4 regions of the Variovorax sp. 22077 genome follow, and region 4 is predicted to be linked to each of the others. Evidence: predicted binding sites of a transcription regulator. Region 4 holds the regulator's gene; each other region holds the start of a gene.

Region 1 (4,551 bases), on a different contig from region 4:
GCGTGGTCTCGCCGAGCGCGAGGCCGTCGATCATCTGCGTGGCGCCCAGCCAGCCGTAGTGGTCGACCGCGCCCTGGAACACGTAGGGCAGCACCGCGTAGGCGCCGCCGAAGGTCATGAGCGCAGCCTTGGTGAAGAACCAGCCCATCTGCGTGAGCGTGCCCTGCCAGCCGTACAGGGCGACGAGCGCGCCCATGGCACCCAGCCACAGCACGAGGAACACGCCCAGCACGCGCCAGAAGCGGCCCCAGCCGAAGCGCGCGTGCGCGGGTGTGGGCGTGTCGTCGTCGATGAGCGCCGGGCCGATGGCCGCCGCCCCTGCCGCACCATGCCCGCCGCCGCCCGGCGCGAAGCGCTGCGGCGCCACCCGGCTGCCGAAGTAGCCGATGGCCGCCGCCGCAAGCACGATCAGCGGAAACGGCAGCTGCAGCGCGAAGATCGCCACGAACGCCGCCGCGGCGATCGCCCAGAGCCAGGCGTTCTTCAGCACCCGCGAGCCGATGCGCCAGGCCGCGAACAGCACGATGGCCGTGACCGCCGGCTTCACGCCGTACAGCAGCCCCGCCACCGCCGGCACCTGCCCGTAGGCCATGTAGATCCAGGAGAGCGCGATCAGGATGAAGAGCGAGGGCAGCACGAACAGCACCCCCGCCGCGACGCCGCCCCAGGTGCGGTGCATGAGCCAGCCGATGTAAGTGGCCAGCTGCTGGGCCTCGGGGCCGGGCAGCAGCATGCAGTAGTTGAGGGCGTGGAGAAAGCGCTTCTCCGAGATCCAGCGCCGGCGCTCCACCAGCTCCTGGTGCATCAGCGCGATCTGCCCGGCAGGCCCGCCGAAGCTGATGAAGCCCAGCTTGAGCCAGTAGACGAAGGCCTGCCAGAAGCTGACGGGAGCGGGCCGCTCGACGGGATCTTGGGCAGAGGGCATCGGGCGACTTTCTCGTTGCGCTATTTAAGGAATGCGTCGTAGGCGGTCTTCAGAATCAGCGCGCTCACCACCACGATGAACACCACCCGCACGAAGCCCGCGCCATGCCTGAGCGCAACCCGCGTGCCCAGGACGCTGCCGGCCACGTTGGCCACCGCCATCACCAGCCCGTAGTGCCACCAGACGTGGCCCTTGGCCGCCAGCAGGATCAGCGCGGCAGCGTTGGTCAGGGTGTTGATGATCTTGGCCGAGGCCGAGGCGTTGAGGAAGTCGTAGCCCATCCAGCGCACGAAGAGGAACACCAGGAAGCTGCCCGCGCCCGGGCCGAAGAAGCCGTCATACAGCCCGATCGTGAGCCCGATGGTGCAGGCCGCCAGCGTCTCGGCCCGGCCGGTGAAGCGTGGCGCGTGCATGCGGCCCATGTCCTTGCGCGCCAGCGTGTAGAGCAGCACGCCCAGCAGGATGAGCGGCAGCGCCTTGCGCAGGAAGTCTCCGGGGAACATGGTGACGCCCCAGGCGCCCAGCATCGAGCCGGTGAAACCGAGCAGCGCGGCCGGCCACAGCGCACCCCAGCGCATCTGCACCCGCTGGCTGAACTGGGCCGCGGCGGCGGCCGTGCCCCAGATGGAAGCACTCTTGTTGGTGCCCAGCAGGGTCGCCGGCGGTGCACCCGGGAAGACGGCGAACAGCGCAGGCACCAGGATCAGGCCGCCTCCACCCACGATCGAATCGACAAAACCCGCGAGCGCAGAGGCGCCCGTGACCACCAGCATTTCCATAGGGCCTGGATTGTCTCACCCCGGTGCTATCGAAAAAGTAGCTGCGAAGGCCGATGCCCCAAGCCTCCGCGCAAATAAAAAAGGCGCCGACCAGCGGCGCCTTCAAGGTTGGACAGGCATCTCGTACGGAGCCTTTGAAGAATTTTTATTGTTGCTTGGGGGGTTTGTCTCCTCGGACCCTCGGCACACGAGCAGGGCCCGTTCGCGAGTGCGCAGACTTTAGGGGCACGCACCGCCTCAGTGCATAGGGAATTACCCGCTTTGCCTTACCAATAAAGCCCGATCTGCAAACCAAAGTGTTTCTGATAGTTAACAAAGTGGCACGACTTGTGCACGGGGCGCCTGAGTCCACCACTTGAAGAAGAAAGCGACCATGGCCCTGGCACCACAAGCCTCGATCAACGCGGCAGACACCGCATGGATGATGACCTCGACCGCGCTGGTGCTGCTGATGACGCTGCCCGGCATCGCCCTCTTCTATGCCGGCATGGTGCGCCGCAAGAACGTGCTGGCCACCATGGCGGCGGTGGTGGCGATCGCCGCCGCCGTCTCGCTGACGTGGTTCGCGGTGGGCTATTCGCTCGCCTTCACCGAGGGCTGGCCCTGGCTCGGGGGCGCCGGCCGCCTCTGGTTCTCGGGCTTCGACTACCTGAAGGAGGCCGGCCAGCTGGCTGTGAGCCACGTGGCTCCCAACGTGCCCGAATCGGTCTACGCGATGTTCCAGCTGACCTTCGCGATCATCACCACGGCCCTGGTGCTCGGCGCCTTCGTCGAGCGCATGCGCTTCTCGGCGATCCTGTGGTTCGCGCTGCTGTGGAGCGTGCTGGTGTATGCGCCCATCGCCCACTGGGTGTGGGAGCCGGGCGGCTGGCTCGCGCAGATGGGCGCGCTCGACTTCGCGGGCGGCTCGGTGGTGCACGTCAACGCCGGCATCGCGGGGCTGGTGTGCGCCTACGCCCTCGGCTCGCGCAAGGGCTACGGCCGCGAGGCCTTCGAGCCCTACAACCTGGCCTTCACCATGACCGGCGCGGGCCTGCTGTGGGTGGGCTGGTTCGGCTTCAATGCCGGCTCGGCGGTGGCGGCCGACGGGCGCGCGGGGCTGGCGATGCTGGTCACGCACATCGCGGCGGCTGCCGGCGCCATGAGCTGGATGCTCGGCGAATGGATCGTGCGGCGCAGCCCCTCGCTGCTGGGCCTGTGCTCGGGCCTCGTGGCCGGGCTGGTGGCCATCACGCCCGCGGCCGGCTTCGTCACGCCGCCGGCCGCGCTGGCCATCGGCGCCATCGCGGGGCTGGCCTGCTATTGGGGCGCCACCGGCCTGAAGCACCTGCTGGGGGCGGACGACTCGCTCGACGTGTTCGGCGTGCACGGCATCGGCGGTATCGTGGGGGCGCTGCTGACCGGCGTGTTCGCCGACCCGCGCGTCTCCGGCGCCACCGGCGACGTGCTCACGCAGGCGATCGCGGTTGGCAGCGTGGCCATCTTCAGTGCGACGGGCACGGCCGTGGTGCTGTTCCTGGTGCACGTCATCGTCGGCCTGCGCGTCGATGCCGACAGCGAGCTGCTGGGCCTCGATCTTGCACAGCACAGGGAACATCTCGGGAGCAGTTGACCCACCGACGGAGGAAACAAGCCATGTCGCCATCCATGTCCGAAAGCGAACGCATCGCCCTCGCCGCCCGCCTTCACGTGGCGCTGCGGCGAAAGCACGGCCGCGTGACCGACACCGAATGGATGGCGACCAATGCCGAGTACGCCGCCGAGATCGTGCGCATGACCCGCGCGCACGCGGCCGACACCAAGGACGAGGAGCTCTACCTGCTCGCCACCCGGCTGGAGCAGGCGATGGAGCCGCTGGCGCGCGCCGCGCGCCTGGCGGCACGCCAGCCCGACGGCCAGCCGCCCACACCCCCACCCCGGTACGTCGGCGGCCTGCGCTGATACGCAGCCAGTTCGCGGGACACCGCGGAACCGGCTTTGCCGGGCCGCGGGTGTCGCCCCCGGCGAGGGGGTTGGCGAAGCGACACGAAGTGCGCAGAGCCTGGGGGAGAACTTAGCCTCCGCGGAACCGGCTTTGCCGGGCCGCAGGTGTCGCCCCCCGGCGAGGGGGTTGGCGAAGCGACACGAAGTGCACACAGCCCTGGGGGAGTGCTCAGTCCGCCTGAGCGGCCTTGCGGATCGACTGCAGCGTGCTGCCCGGCGTGATGGCCTCCGGGTCCAGCAGGCAGTGCAGGATCGACGGCTTGCCGCTGGCGCGTGCGCGGGCCAGCGCAGGGCCGAATTCTTCGGTGCTGGCCACGCGCTCGCCGTGGCCGCCGAACACCTCGGCGTAGCCGCGGAAGTCGGGGTTCTTCAGCTGCGTGGCACTGATGCGGCCCGGGTAGTGCCTTTCCTGGTGCATGCGGATGGTGCCGTACATGCCGTTGTCCAGCAGCACCACGATGATCGGCAGGCCGTACTGCACGGCGGTCGCGAATTCCTGGCCGTGCATCATGAAGTCGCCGTCGCCGGCGAACACCACCACCTCGCGCTGCGGCCACAGCCGCTTGGCGCCGACGCCGGCCGGCAGGCCGTAGCCCATCGAGCCGCTGGTGGGCGCGAGCTGGCTGGCATACGCGCGGAACGGCCAGAAGCGGTGCACCCAGGTGGCGAAGTTGCCCGCGCCGTTGCAGAAGATGGTGTCGGCCGGAAGCACCTCGCGCAGGTGCTTCATGAGCTCGCCCATCTGCAGCGGGCCCGGAATGCGGACCAGCGACGGGTCGCTCCAGCGCAGGAAGTCTTCGCGTGCGGCCTTCGTCTCCGCCTGCCAGGCCGGCACCTGTGCGGGGCGCAGCGTGGAAACGGCCT
Region 2 (4,551 bases), on a different contig from region 4:
GGCGCCTGCCGTGGGGAAAGTTTGCTCATGGTGTGGATGGGAATGCAGGCGCTAGTGTCGCGGCAAGTTCGAGCAGCCGTTCGTCATTGCCCCTGGCCGAGATGAAGGATGCGCAAGGCGGCAGGCCCTCGGCAGCCGGCAGCGGAAACACCACCTGCGGCAGGCCCGCATGGCCGGCCACCGCGCCGAGTGCCAGTGCGCGCTCGTAGAAGGCGCCGCGCTGAGCCGCATCGGCCCGGCGCGACAGCGCAAGGCAGGGTGCGGCGGGAATCAGCCATGCCTCGTCGGGGCCCATCCTCTGCGCCAGCCGCGCGGCGGCCTGCGCGCGCCAGTCGCTCCAGCGCGTTCCCTGCGCGGCATCGAGCGCCAGGGCCGCCTCGAAGCGCGGCGCGATGGCGGCGCCGAAACGCGGCCGCCGTCGGCGGATCCACGGGCCGACGTGGGCCTGGATCTCCAGGCCCTGGAGCACGGCATAGGCTTCGAACCAGTCGCGCCAGTCGCCGCCGCCATAGGCGCTGCGCTCGCTGTCGATGCGCATCAGGCGGGCCCACGCGGCCAGCGGCTCGCGCACCGCGGGCTCCGCCAGCGCCAGTGCGTCCGTGGCGACGCACAGGCGCAGGGGCGGCGCGGACCGGTCGCCGCCGATGCGGGCTTCGGTGCCGAGCAGCGCCTGCCCGGCGCGGCGCAGCAGGTCGGCATCTCGCGCGAACCATCCCACCGTGTCGTAGCTCGGTGCGAAGGGCAGGACCCCGTCGAGCGGGATCCGGCCGTGCGTGGGCCGCATCGCGGCGACCCCGCAGAACGCCGCCGGCACGCGCACCGAGCCGCCCGTGTCGGTGCCCAGCGCCAGGTCGACCTCCGCCCATGCGACCGCGGCGGCGCTGCCGCTGGACGACCCCCCGGGCAGCCGATCGGGGTCGCGCGGATGGCGCGGCGTGCCGTAGTGGGCGTTCTCGCCCTCCAGGCTGAAGGCGAGTTCGTCGCTGATCGTCTTGCCGACGACCCGCGCGCCTGCGCCACGCAGCGCGGCCACGCAGGGCGCGTCGTGCACGGCCGGCGCGTGGCCGGCGGCCCAGTCCGGGTTACCGCCGCCGGTGACTGCGCCTGCGATGTCGATCAGGTCCTTCACGCCCAGGCGCACCCCATTCAGCGCGCCATTGCCGGTGGCGGGCCGCTCGCAGCGGGGGCCGGGCATCCAGCCGCCCGATCCGTGCGCTGTCGCCGCGTGCATCAGGCGGGCAGCGCCGCGAGCACGGCGGCCGAGTCGGTCACGAAGCCGAAGCACTTCTTGACGTTCCAGATCGTCGCCTCGGTGCAGAAGTCCGGCGAGCTCGTGGCGCAGCAGTCGCTCAGCATCACGCAGCCGTAGCCCAGGAAGTTGGCGTCGGTGAGCGTGTGCAGCACGCACTGGTCGGTGTTGCAGCCCGCGAAGAGGATGCTGCGCACCCCGAGGTTGCGCAGGATGCTGTCCAGCGGCGTGTCCCAGAAGCCGCTGATGCGGTGCTTGTCGACCAGGAAGTCGCCCTCGTGCGGTGCGAGCTCGTCCACGATGGCCGCGGCCCACGAGTCCTTCTGCAGCACGTGGCCCTTGCCGCCGGGCAGCGGGTCGCCCAGGCCGACGCCCGTGCCGCTGTTCTTGTACAGATGGATCTGGTTGGGCGGCATGTTGGCCAGGTCCGGCCGGTTGCCCCAGTTGACCCAGACGACCGGCACGCCGGCACGGCGCAGCCCGGGCAGCAGCTTCTGCAGCGGCGCGATCGGCGTGCGGTCCGCCGCGTAGTTGCCGCCGATGTGGTCGACCCATCCACCTTCGGTGCAGAAGTCGTTCTGCAGGTCGATGATGACGATGGCCGTGCGGCGCAGGTCGAGCACCACGTTCTGCGGCTGCGCCTGCACCCGGGCGCGCAGCGGCGCGGGCGGCTCCACGGCCATGTCGACCTCGCGCTCGCTGGCGACCCAGTAGTACTGCTGGCCCAGGCCCAGGGCGCCGTCGGGCCGGGCATCGGGAAGATAGGGGTGGCGTTTCATCAAAGGCTCCGGTGGTGTGCGGGCGAAGGGCGCATCGCCGCAGGCTGGTGCATTCGTTGCGGTCGCCGCACCGATATGCGGCAAAAGGTCGGCGAATTCACTGGCACTGTTATTGCGATGCGTTGTCGGTAAGTAATTGATTAGTTACTTAACCCTCCAACTAGCGAAAGGCATGCCATGCAGATTCCGTCCCTCTCCCGCCGCGCCGCCGTCCTCGCAGGCGTCAGCGCCTTCACCACCCTCGTGCTGAGCCTGCCGGCCTCGGCCGCCGATCCGATCGCGGTCGGCATCCTCATTCCCGGTTCCAAGTCGGACAAGGGATGGATGGAGTCCGGCTACGACGGCCTCGTGGCCGCACAGAAGGAGTACGGCGCCAGGATCAAGGTGCAGATGATCGAGAACATCAACTACGCCGACATGGAGCAGGCGCTGACCAACCTGGCCAGCAAGAACGCGCTCGTGATCGGCGTCGGCGGCCAGACCCAGGCCGCCGTGCTCAAGGTGGCCAAGCGCTTCCCCAAGACGCACTTCTCGATCGTCGGCGGCAACAAGGCCGAAGAGACGGCCAACGTGGCCGGCTACGACGTCAAGCAGGCCGAGATCGCCTTCGTCGCGGGCGCCGCCGCCGCGATGCTCTCGAAGAACGGGGCCGTGAGCTACGTGGGCGGCATGGAGATCCCGTCCATCGTCAACGCCGGCAAGGAGTTCGGCAACGGCGCCAGGTACATCAAGCCCGGCATCAAGTACTTCGAGAACTACACCGGCGACTTCGACAACGTGGCCAAGGCCAAGGAAGCCACGCTGGCGGCCATCGCGCAGGGCGCCGACGTGCACTATCACATCCTGAACCTCGGCCTGCGCGGCATGGAGCAGGCGGCCAAGGAGAAGGGCACGAAGATCATCGGCAGCTACACCAACCGCTGCGGCACCGATCCGCTGTATCCCGCCTACAGCATCACCGGCGTCGGCTACCAGGTGCAGTACGCCATCAAGGAGGCCGTCGGCGGTACTTGGAAGGCCGGCTACAAGCCCTTCGGACTGGCCATGGGGCCGAACGCGTCGGACATGGTCATCTGCGGGGCGACCGACGAACAGAAGGCCAAGCTCGAGCAGATCAAGAAGGACATCCTGTCCGGCAAGATCAAGGTGCTGGAGGGCTGATGCGCGAGCGCCACGCCATCGGCCTCGGTGACGGCCTCCATGACGGCATCAGCGACGGCGGCCCGGGGCTCGCTGCAGCCCCGCCCGCCGCGCCGCTGCTGAAGCTGGAGGGGCTGTCCAAGCGCTTCGGCGCGCTGCAGGCGCTGCAGGACGTCTCGCTGGCGCTCCATCCCGGCGAGGTCCACTGCCTGCTGGGCGAGAACGGCGCCGGCAAGTCCACGCTGTGCAATCTCGTCTTCGGCGTGCACGCCGCGGACGCGGGCGAGATGACGCTGGCCGGCGAGGCGTTTCGCCCGCGCTCGCCGGCGGATGCCCTTTCGCACGGGATCGCGATGGTCCACCAGCACTTCAGCCTCGTGCCCGACATGACGGTGCTCGACAACCTGCTGCTCGGCCAGGTGCGCGGCGTGCTTGACCGCAAGGCCGGCGCGGCGCGCATCGCCGCGATGCGGGAGCGCTACGGGCTCGCGCTCGATCCGCATGCGAAGGTGCAGGACCTGTCGGTGGGCGAGCGCCAGCGCGTGGAAATCGTGAAGTGCCTGGTGCGCGAGCCGCGCCTGCTGGTGCTCGACGAACCCACCGCGGTGCTGCTGCCGCAGGAGATCGAGGCATTGCTCTCGGTGTGCACGCGCGTGGCGCAGCAGGGCTGCGGCGTGGTGCTGGTCACCCACAAGCTGGCGGAGATCCAGCGCGTAGCGCGGCGTGCGACCGTGCTGCGCGGCGGCCGCGTGGTGGCGCGCTCGGACGCGCCCGCACAGGACATCGACGCGCTGGTGCGCGCGATGATCCAGCGCGACCTGCAGGCGCCTGCCGCCGCGCCGGTACGGGCGTCTCGTGCGTCCCGGCCGGCACCGGGCAGCCCGACGCGCGAGGCAGCGCTGCTGGCCGACGGCCTCACCGTGCGCGACGCCGATGGCGTGGTGCGCCTGGACAACTTCACCCTGCTGGTGGAGCCGGGCGAGATCGTGGCCATCGCCGGCGTCGAGGGCAATGGCCAGAGCGAACTGGGCGCGGTGCTTTCGGGAATGCTGCGTCCCACCGAGGGGCGCTATTTCGTCTGCGGCGAGGGGATGACGCGCGCCACGCCGCGCCAGCTCAGCGCCGCGGGCTGCGGCGTGGTGCCCGAAGACCGGCACGCGCTGGCCTGCGTGACAGGCATGAACGTCGCAGAGAACATCATGCTCGACCGCCTGGACCGGTTCCGTCGCTTCGGCCTCCTCGACCGCGCGGCCATGCGCCGCGAGGCGCTCGACCTCATGCAGCGCTACGACGTGCGCGCCGCCAGCCCCGACGTGCCGTTCGGAGGCCTTTCGGGCGGCAACCAGCAGAAGGTGGTGCTCGCGCGCGAGCTCACGCTCGAGG
Region 3 (4,551 bases), on a different contig from region 4:
GGGACTGCATTCGCTGCACCACTCGCAGCGCCAGATGACGATGTGGAGCGACGACCGCAACCACCTGCTCGACGACATCATCCACGACGCGCTGATCGTCATCGTGGCGCAGCTCATCGGCGTGGCGCCGGGGCAGTTCATCGCGTTCGTCGCCTTCACCCAGCTCAGCGAGAGCCTGCAGCATGCCAACCTGAGGCTGAGCTTCGGCGCCATCGGCGAGCGGCTGTGGATCAGCCCGCGCTTCCACCGGCTGCACCACAGCATCGGGCTAGGCCATGAATCGAAAGGCGCCAGCACCCTCGGGGGCCACAACTTCGGCGTGCTGCTGCCATGGTGGGACATGCTCTTTCGCACCGCCAACTTCGAGGACCGCTACGACCCGACCGGTATCCGCGACCAGGTCGAACCCCGTGCCGACGGCCACGTGCGCGACTACGGCCGCGGCTTCTGGGCCCAGCAATGGCTGGGGCTGAAGCGAATGGTCGGTCGCGGCTGAGGGGCTACGGCGCCTGAAGGGCGCTCCCCAGAGGTTATCCTCGCTGCCTCATGCGCCTGCTCCTCGACTCCTTCTGGCGCGCGGTCGCCTACTGCATGCTGCCGCGCGTGATCGTGCTGTCGCTGCTGCCGTTGGGGCTGATGATCGTGCTGGCCGCGGCGCTGGGCTACTTCTACTGGGACGCCGCCGTGGCCTGGACCCGCGGCGCACTCGACGCCTGGCCGCTGCTGTCGAGCTTCTGGTCGTGGATCGGCCGTCTCTTCTCGGGTGACGTCACTTCCGTGCTGGCATCGCTGGTGGTGGTGTTCGCCGCCACGCCGGTGATCGTGGTGGTCTGCCTGCTGATCGTGGCCGGGTTCATGGCACCCGCCCTGACCAGGCTGGTGGCCGAGCGGCGCTTTCCGGGGCTCGAGCAGAAGAAGGGCGCTTCCTTCTTCGGCAGCGTGGCGCGCTCGCTGGGGGCCACCGTGCTGGCGGTGATCGCGCTGGTGGTGTCGATGCCACTGTGGCTCATTCCGCCGCTGGTGCTGATATTGCCGCCGCTGATCTGGGGCTGGCTCACCTACCGCGTGATGAGCTTTGATTCGCTGGCCGAGCACGCCAGCCCCGAGGAACGCGTCGCGCTCATCCGCGCACACCGGCTGCCGCTGCTGTGCATCGGCGTGCTGTGCGGCTACCTGGGCGCTGCGCCAAGCATCGTCTGGGCGTCGGGCCTGCTGTTCGCCGCCGCTTTCTTCGTGCTGATCCCGATCGCCATCTGGATCTACACCCTGGTCTTCGCCTTCTCGGCCCTCTGGTTCGCCCACTACTGCCTCGACGCGCTCGCGCAGCTGCGCGCCCTGCGTGCGGCCGCGGAGGCCTCGGCGGCAGCCGGCGTGCCCGCCATCGAGGCCGACGAGGCCAGCAAGGCCGCTCTTTCCCAATGGGGTTCACCATGACTCGCACATTCGGTCTCATCGTCGTCGGCGACGAGATCCTTTCCGGCAAGCGTGCCGACAAGCACATGGCCAAGGTCATCGAGCTGCTCGCCGCGCGCGGCCTGCAGCTGAGCTGGGCCGAATACGTGGGCGACGAGCCCGCGCGTATCACCGCGGCGCTGCAGCGCGCCTTCGCCTCGGGCGACATCGTCTTCTCGACCGGCGGCATCGGCGCCACCCCCGACGATCACACCCGCCAGTGCGCCGCCAAGGCGCTCGGCGTGCCGCTGGCGCTCCATCCTGAGGCCGAACTGCTGATTCGCGAGCGCATGCAGGACACCGCGCGCGAGCAGGGCCTGCCCTATGAGCCCGACCGGGCCGACAACGTGCACCGGCTCAACATGGGCGTCTTTCCGCAGGGCGCCACGCTCATCTACAACCCCTACAACAAGATCCCGGGCTTCAGCGTCGGCGACGTGCATTTCGTGCCGGGTTTTCCCGTCATGGCCTGGCCGATGATCGAATCCGTGCTCGACGGCCGCTACGCCGGCCTGTTCGCCACCAACGCCGTCGCCGAGAAGTCCGTGATCGTTTTCGGTGCCATGGAGGCCACCCTGACCCCGCTCATGGAGGCCATCGAGGCCACCCACGCAGGCGTCAAGGTGTTCAGTCTGCCGAGCGTCGATCACCCCACCTACGGCCGGCATATCGAGCTGGGCGTCAAGGGTGAGGCCGCCCGGCTCGACGCCGCCTATGCCCAGCTGATCGAAGGCCTGCACACTTTCGATGCCAAGCTTGGCCCCGAATTGGTGCGCTGAAATCAATTGCACCAAAATAGTGATTTTCTGCCTTCATTTGGGCTGCCAGACTGCCATCAAAGCCTCACCGGGTGAGGTGACAATGGCACAGAAACTGCATCCCGCATCCCCGCATTCCTAACCACCATCCAACTCAGGAGAAACTGATGGCAAAGACCGTCGCCGATGTACTCAAGCTCGTCAAGGAAAACGAGGTCAAGTTCGTCGACTTCCGCTTCACCGACACCCGCGGCAAAGAGCAGCACGTGACCGTGCCGGTCTCGGCTTTCGATGAAGACAAATTCACCTCGGGCCACGCATTCGACGGCTCGTCCATCGCCGGCTGGAAGGGGATCGAAGCTTCGGACATGCAGCTCATGCCCGACCCGAACACCGCCAACATCGACCCGTTCTTCGAAGAAACGACGCTGATCCTGACCTGCGACGTGATCGATCCCGCCGACGGCAAGGCCTACGAGCGCGACCCCCGTTCGCTCGCCAAGCGCGCCGAGGCCTACATGAAGGCATCGGGCCTGGGCGACACCGCCTACTTCGGTCCGGAACCCGAATTCTTCGTGTTCGACGGCGTGCGCTGGAAGAACGACATGTCGGGCTGCTTCGTGAAGATCGAATCCGAAGAAGCCTCGTGGAACACCGACAAGGAATTCGAGCACGGCAACACCGGCCACCGTCCCGCGGTCAAGGGCGGCTACTTCCCGGTTCCCCCGGTCGACAGCTTCCAGGACATGCGCTCGGAAATGTGCCTGGTGCTCGAATCGCTGGGCATCCCGGTCGAAGTGCATCACCATGAAGTGGCCAACGCCGGCCAGATGGAACTGGGCACCAAGTTCAGCACGCTGCTGCAGCGCGCCGACTGGGTCCAGCTGCAGAAGTACGTGATCCACAACGTGGCCCACGCCTACGGCAAGACCGCCACCTTCATGCCCAAGCCCATCGTCGGCGACAACGGCTCCGGCATGCACGTGCACCAGTCGGTCTGGAAGGACGGCAAGAACCTGTTCGCCGGCGACGGCTATGCAGGTCTCTCTGACTTCGCCCTGCACTACATCGGCGGCATCATCAAGCACGCCCGCGCCCTGAACGCCATCACGAACCCCGGCACCAACAGCTACAAGCGCCTGGTGCCCGGCTTCGAAGCCCCGGTGAAGCTGGCCTACTCGGCCAAGAACCGCTCGGCCTCGATCCGCATCCCGTTCGTGGCCAACCCGAAGGGCCGTCGCGTCGAAGCGCGCTTCCCCGATCCGCTGATGAACCCGTACCTGGGCTTCTCGGCCCTGCTGATGGCCGGTCTCGACGGCGTGGAAAACAAGATCCATCCGGGCGAAGCCGCCAGCAAGGACCTGTACCACCTGCCGCCGGAAGAAGACGCGCTGATCCCGACCGTCTGCCACAGCCTCGACCAGGCCCTGGAATACCTGGACAAGGACCGTGCGTTCCTGACCAAGGGCGGCGTGTTCACCGATGCCTACATCGATGCGTACATCGAACTGAAGATGCAGGAAGTCACGCGCTTCCGCATGGCGACCCATCCGGTCGAGTTCGACATGTACTACTCGTTGTAATTGGTTCGCCCCCAGGCTTCGCGCACTTCGTGTCGCTTCGCCAACCCCCTTCCGGGGGCGACACCAACGGCCCGGCAAAGCCGGTTCCGTGGTGTCCCCCGCGAAGAGGTTGGTGGCTTGTAAGCCTGATGGGTTATGAAGGACGGCTTGGCCGTCCTTTTTCTTTGGGGCGGAACATCTGGTCACTGTTCGCGTCGAATTGCACGAAAATGCAGCCCTGTTGCCGCCCTCTACCGATACATATGAAGACTGCTTCCCTCATTTTCCTGGCCGGTTCGTTGCTCGCGTTGCCGGCGCTTTCGCAGGAGCGCGTCTGGCGTTGCGGCAACGAGTACACGAACAACGCGACCATCGCGCAGCAGAAGGGCTGCAAGGTCATGGAAGGCGGCAACGTCACGGTGGTGCAGGGCACGAGGGCTTCGGGCGGTGGATCGTCTTCTTCTTCCTCGTCGTCGGGCGGCTCGTCCGCTGCGCGGTCGCCTGCAGGCAGCCCGCGGGTCGAAGGCGTCGACCAGCGTGCCCGTGACGGCGAGGCGCGCGCGGTGCTCGAAGCCGAGCTTCGCAAGGCCGAGGCGCGGCAGGCCGAACTGCAGAAGGAATACAACAACGGCGAGCCCGAGAAGCAGGGCAGCGAGGGCCGCAACTACCAGAAGTACCTGGACCGGGTCGCCGAGATGAAGGCGGAGCTCGCACGCAACGAGAGCGACATCGCCGGCATCCGCCGCGAGCTTGGCCGCCTGCCGGCCAAGCAACAGTAG
Region 4 (4,551 bases):
CGCTGCTGCGGGTGCGGTTGGTGCTCAGTTCGTAGAGGTCGGCGCCCAGCTTGAGCATGTCGGGCCGGTAGCGGCGGTAGGCGGTGTGCACCAGCGGCTCGTCGGTGGCGGCGAGCGAGTTGGTGACCACGCTGATCTTCACGTTGCGCCCTCGGATCTCGCGCATCACCTCCAGCCCCGAGGCGCCGGGGATCAGGTAGGGCGAGACGATCGTCACTTCCGAACGCGCGCGCCGCATCTGCTCGACCACGTTGTAGCGCACGCTGTCGACGTCCAGCAGCGGCACGCCGCCATACGAGGCGGTCTTGCCGATCACGCGCTCGGGCGAATCGGCATAGGCTTCGGCGGTGGTCCAGATCAGGCCGAGCTTGCCGGCGTCCAGGTCCTCGGCCATCGGGCTGTAGCCCAGCAGGTCGTTGGGCGCGGGCTTGGGCGGCGGGGGCGTGGTCTCGGGGCCGGTGGCGAGCTCGAAGCGCTGCTGCAGCTCCTCGCGCGAGAGGCTGCTGCCCACGACCGACTGGATCGGCCGCACGTAGACGCTGTTCCAGTACTGGTCGAACAGGCTGCCAAGGCGCGGGACCAGCGCGCCGGTGACGAAGGTGTCGAGGTCGATGAAGTTCTCGCCCGAGGTGCGCCTGAAGTACTGGTTGCCGATGTTGCGCCCGCCCGCCACCGCCATCGCGCCATCGGCGATGAACAGCTTGTTGTGCATGCGGCGGTTGACGCGGCTGAAGTCGAAGAGCGAGGCGGTGAAGCGCTTCAGCAGGCTGCCGCGGCCTGCCGGGAAGGGGTTGAACAGGCGCAGCTCCACGTTGGGCGTGGCGGCCAGGCCCAGCAGCAGCTCGTCCTCGCCGGAGGTATAGAGGTCGTCCATCAAGAGCCGCACGCGCACCCCGCGCTGGGCGGCGTCGCGCAGGGTGCGCAGCAGGTAGCGGCCGGTCTCGTCGTTCTCGATCTGGTAGTACTGCACGTCCAGCGTGCGCTGCGCGCGGCGCGCGAGCTGGATGCGGGTGTCGAAGGCGAAGTCGCCGCCGGGCATCAGGCGGAAGCCGCTCAGGTCGGGGTCGGGCTGGGAGGCCAGCGCGATCCTGCCGAGCGCCGTGTCGGCCGAGACGGCGATGGTCTTGGTGGGCGGGCGCGGGGCCTCGTCGGGCAGCGTGGCGCAGCCCGTGACAAGCAGCACGAGCAGGGCGAACACCGCAGCCACCGTCCAACGCCACGCAAGCCCATTCCAGGAACACCGCGGAACCGGCTCCGCCGGTCCGCAGGTGTTGCCCCCTGCAAGGGGGTTGGCGAAGCGACACGAAGTGCGCATAGCCTGGGGGTGTGCCAGTTACAAGGCTTTGCGCAGGTTGGCGGGCGCGATGCGCAGCGCCTCGCGGTACTTGGCGACGGTGCGGCGCGCGCACTCGATGCCCTGCTCCTTCAGCATCTCGGAGATCTGGCTGTCCGACAGCGGCTTCTTCACGCTCTCGGAGCCGACGAACTGCTTGATGAGCGCGCGCACCGCGGTGCTCGACGCGTTGCCTCCGGTCTCGGTGCCCAGCGCCGAGCCGAAGAAGTACTTGAGCTCGACCGTGCCGAAGGGCGTGGCCATGTACTTGGCGGTGGTCACGCGCGAGATGGTCGATTCGTGCAGGCCCAGCTCGTCGGCGATCTCGCGCAGCACCAGCGGGCGCATGGCGAGCTCGCCGTGCACGAAGTAGCTCTTCTGCCGCTCGACGATGGCGTTGCTCACGCGCAGGATGGTGTCGAAGCGCTGCTGGATGTTCTTGATGAACCAGCGCGCCTCCTGCAACCGCTGCGACAGCGCCTGGCTGCCCTCGCCCTTGTGCGACTTCAGCGCGCCGGCATAGATGTCGTGCACGCGCAGGCGCGGCATCACGTCGGGGTTGAGCATCACGCGGAACTTCACGTTGGTGCCGCGGCCGGTCTTGGTGACGATCACGTCGGGCACGATGACGTTGCGCTCCACGTCGACGAAGCGCCGGCCCGGCTTGGGCTCCAGCCGCGCGATGACCTGCAGCGCCGAGCGCACCAGCTCCTCGCTGCTGCGGGTGAGCGTGGCCAGACGCTTGAAGTCGCGGCGCGCGAGCAGCTCCATGGGCTGCTTGCAGATGGCCAGCGCCGTCTTGCGGACCAGTTCCTCTTCCTCGGTCTCGTCGTCGCTCGCCATGGCGCGCAGCTGGATGCTCAGGCATTCGCCGAGGTCGCGCGCGCCGACGCCGGCGGGCTCCAGGCTCTGCAGCAGGCCCAGCGCCACCTGGAAGTGGTGCACGAGGTCGTCGAATTCGTCGTTGTCGTCACCCGCCAGGCCCGAGGCCAGCGCGGGCAGCGAGTCTTCGAGGTAGCCATCCTCGTTGAGCGACTCGATGAGGAAGCGCAGCGCGGCGCTGTCGCTCTCGTTGAGCCGCAGGCTCAGTGCCTGGCGGTGCAGAAAGGACTGCAGCGACTCCTGGCTGCGCGCGAGCTCGGTGGCATCGGCGCGCTCGTCGTCGCCGGCGTTGTTCTGGCGCGCGGGCGCGTCGCTGCCCCATTCGCTGTCGTCGGGCGCCATGTCGACGGTGCCGTCGCCTTCCCAGTCGGGCTCGCGCTCGGCGATCTCGGCGGCGGGGCCGTCGGCGTCGGCGACTGCCGTGCCTTCCGTGGAAGAAGTCGCGCTGCTGCTGCTCGCGGCCGAGGGGGCGAAGTCGCCCTCGCCGTCGTTGCCATCGCCGCCGTCATCGCGAGGGACCGGCGCGTCGGCGGTGTCGAGCCCGAATTCCTCGCGCACGGCCTCCTCGGCGGTGCGCTCCAGGAACGGGTTCTCGTCGAGCATCTGCTCCACTTCCTGGCTCAGCTCGAGCGTGGAGAGTTGGAGCAGCCTGATCGACTGCTGCAGCTGCGGCGTGAGCGCCAGGTGCTGCGAAACGCGAAGGGACAACCCCTGCTTCATGAGAAGACGGCTCCCCCCGAGGCAGCACGCCGCGCGCCACGCCAGCTCCCTGCCGGGAGCGGACCGGCCGCTTCGGGCGGCCGTGCACACCAGCCCTCGCGAAGGGGCTCCACGCGCATGGCGATCACGCTTGCCGTTGACCCTCGCAACATGATCACATCCGGAAGTGCTCGCCCAGGTACACCCTGCGTACCTCGGCGTTGTCGACGATCTCCGAAGGCGTGCCTTGTGCCAGCACGTGCCCGTCGCTGATGATGAAAGCGTGGTCGCAGATGCCCAGCGTCTCGCGCACGTTGTGGTCGGTGATGAGCACGCCGATGCCGCGCTCCTTCAGGAAGCTGATGATGCGCTGGATCTCGATCACCGCGATCGGGTCGATGCCGGCGAAGGGCTCGTCCAGAAGAATGAAGCGCGGCTGCGTGGCCAGGGCGCGCGCGATCTCGACGCGGCGGCGCTCGCCGCCCGACAGCGCCATCGCGGGCGAATCGCGCAGATGGTCGACGCGCAGGTCGACCAGCAGGTCGGTCAGGCGCTCCTCGATGTGCTCCTTCGACAGGGGAACCAGCCTGCCTTTCGCGTCGGGCTCGCTCTGGAGCTCGAGCACGGCGCGCACGTTCTCCTCGACCGTGAGCTTGCGGAAGATCGAGGCTTCCTGCGGCAGGTAGCTCAGCCCCATGCGGGCGCGGCGGTGGATCGGCATGTGCGCGATCGGCTCGCCGTCGATGGAGATGTCGCCGGCGTCGGCGCGCACCAACCCCACGATCATGTAGAACGAGGTGGTCTTGCCCGCGCCATTCGGCCCGAGCAGCCCGACGACTTCGCCCTTCTGCACGTCGAGCGAGACGTCCTTCACGACGGTGCGGCTGCCGTAGCTCTTCTTCAGGCCGCGCGCGACCAAGCGGCTGCCCGGTGTGCCGCTGGCGTCCTGGGTTCCTGCGGATTCGATCACTTGCGCGTGTCTCCCTGGTCACTGAGCGTGGTGCTCGGGCGCAGGCCGGCGCCGGGAGCCGGGGTGGGCGCCGGCGCAGGGGCCTTGGCACCGCCGGCCGGAGCCGGAGCGCCCGGGGCCGGCGCGGTGGCGGCCTTGGGAGTGAGGATGGTCCGGACGCGGCCGCCAGGGGCCGAGGCGTTGACGGCGGTGTTCGGCGGCACGGTCGAGCCGTTGACGGTGTAGGTGTCGTTGCTCTGGTCGTAGACGATCAGCGCGCCCTGGCTCTCGTCGTTGGGCGTGGCGCCCAGCAGGCGGCGCATGACGGCGTTGCGGATGAACTTGACGTTGTCGGCGCGGCTGTCGTACTCGATGACTTCCGACTCGCCCTCGATCCACTCGTCGGGCGCATTGCGCTTCTGCTTGTAGTAGGCCCGCTTGCCGGGCGCCGCGGTGACCACGCCGTACTGGTAGCCCTCGGCGTCCTGGCGCACGTCCAGCCGCGCGCCGCGGATGATGATCGTGCCCTTCGTCACCAGAACGTTGCCGGTGAACACGCTGGTCTGCTTCAGGTCGTCGTAGCGCATCGCGTCCGACTCGATGTTCATCGGCTTGGAGCGGTCGGCGGTCTCGGCCACGGCGCCCGACGCGAGGCCTGCCAGCAACAGGGCGCCGACGGCCAGCCGGC

What was found. The regulator sigma-54, encoded in region 4, starts transcription at its own class of promoters, with help from an activator protein. The targets are predictions, from matches to a motif close to TGGCANGNAANCTGCTTT.
Region 1: a site for sigma-54 is predicted at 2,023-2,040, ahead of ACTJLF_RS18075 (ammonium transporter). Genes of this name have one in related genera too.
Region 2: a site for sigma-54 is predicted at 2,130-2,147, ahead of ACTJLF_RS19270 (BMP family protein). Genes of this name have one in related genera too.
Region 3: a site for sigma-54 is predicted at 2,315-2,332, ahead of glnA (type I glutamate--ammonia ligase). Genes of this name have one in related genera too.

What each region holds. Positions count from the first base shown of each region.
Region 1 covers NZ_JBQEQC010000011.1:236,609-241,159, reverse strand. Annotated here, with positions in the region: gene chrA (chromate efflux transporter) at 1-925, opposite strand, end outside; gene ACTJLF_RS18080 (sulfite exporter TauE/SafE family protein) at 946-1,704, opposite strand; gene ACTJLF_RS18075 (ammonium transporter) at 2,078-3,316, shown strand; gene ACTJLF_RS18070 (hypothetical protein) at 3,340-3,645, shown strand; gene ACTJLF_RS18065 (thiamine pyrophosphate-binding protein) at 3,857-4,551, opposite strand, start outside.
Region 2 covers NZ_JBQEQC010000013.1:7,916-12,466, reverse strand. Annotated here, with positions in the region: gene ACTJLF_RS19285 (TetR/AcrR family transcriptional regulator) at 1-29, opposite strand, end outside; gene ACTJLF_RS19280 (amidase) at 26-1,231, opposite strand; gene ACTJLF_RS19275 (cysteine hydrolase) at 1,231-2,028, opposite strand; gene ACTJLF_RS19270 (BMP family protein) at 2,206-3,189, shown strand; gene ACTJLF_RS19265 (ABC transporter ATP-binding protein) at 3,189-4,551, shown strand, end outside.
Region 3 covers NZ_JBQEQC010000006.1:204,809-209,359, forward strand. Annotated here, with positions in the region: gene ACTJLF_RS11010 (sterol desaturase family protein) at 1-496, shown strand, start outside; gene ACTJLF_RS11015 (EI24 domain-containing protein) at 547-1,434, shown strand; gene ACTJLF_RS11020 (competence/damage-inducible protein A) at 1,431-2,231, shown strand; gene glnA (type I glutamate--ammonia ligase) at 2,378-3,793, shown strand; gene ACTJLF_RS11030 (hypothetical protein) at 4,036-4,551, shown strand.
Region 4 covers NZ_JBQEQC010000009.1:64,859-69,409, forward strand. Annotated here, with positions in the region: gene ACTJLF_RS14890 (phospholipase D family protein) at 1-1,198, opposite strand, end outside; gene rpoN (RNA polymerase factor sigma-54) at 1,334-2,935, opposite strand; gene lptB (LPS export ABC transporter ATP-binding protein) at 3,090-3,884, opposite strand; gene lptA (lipopolysaccharide transport periplasmic protein LptA) at 3,881-4,551, opposite strand, start outside.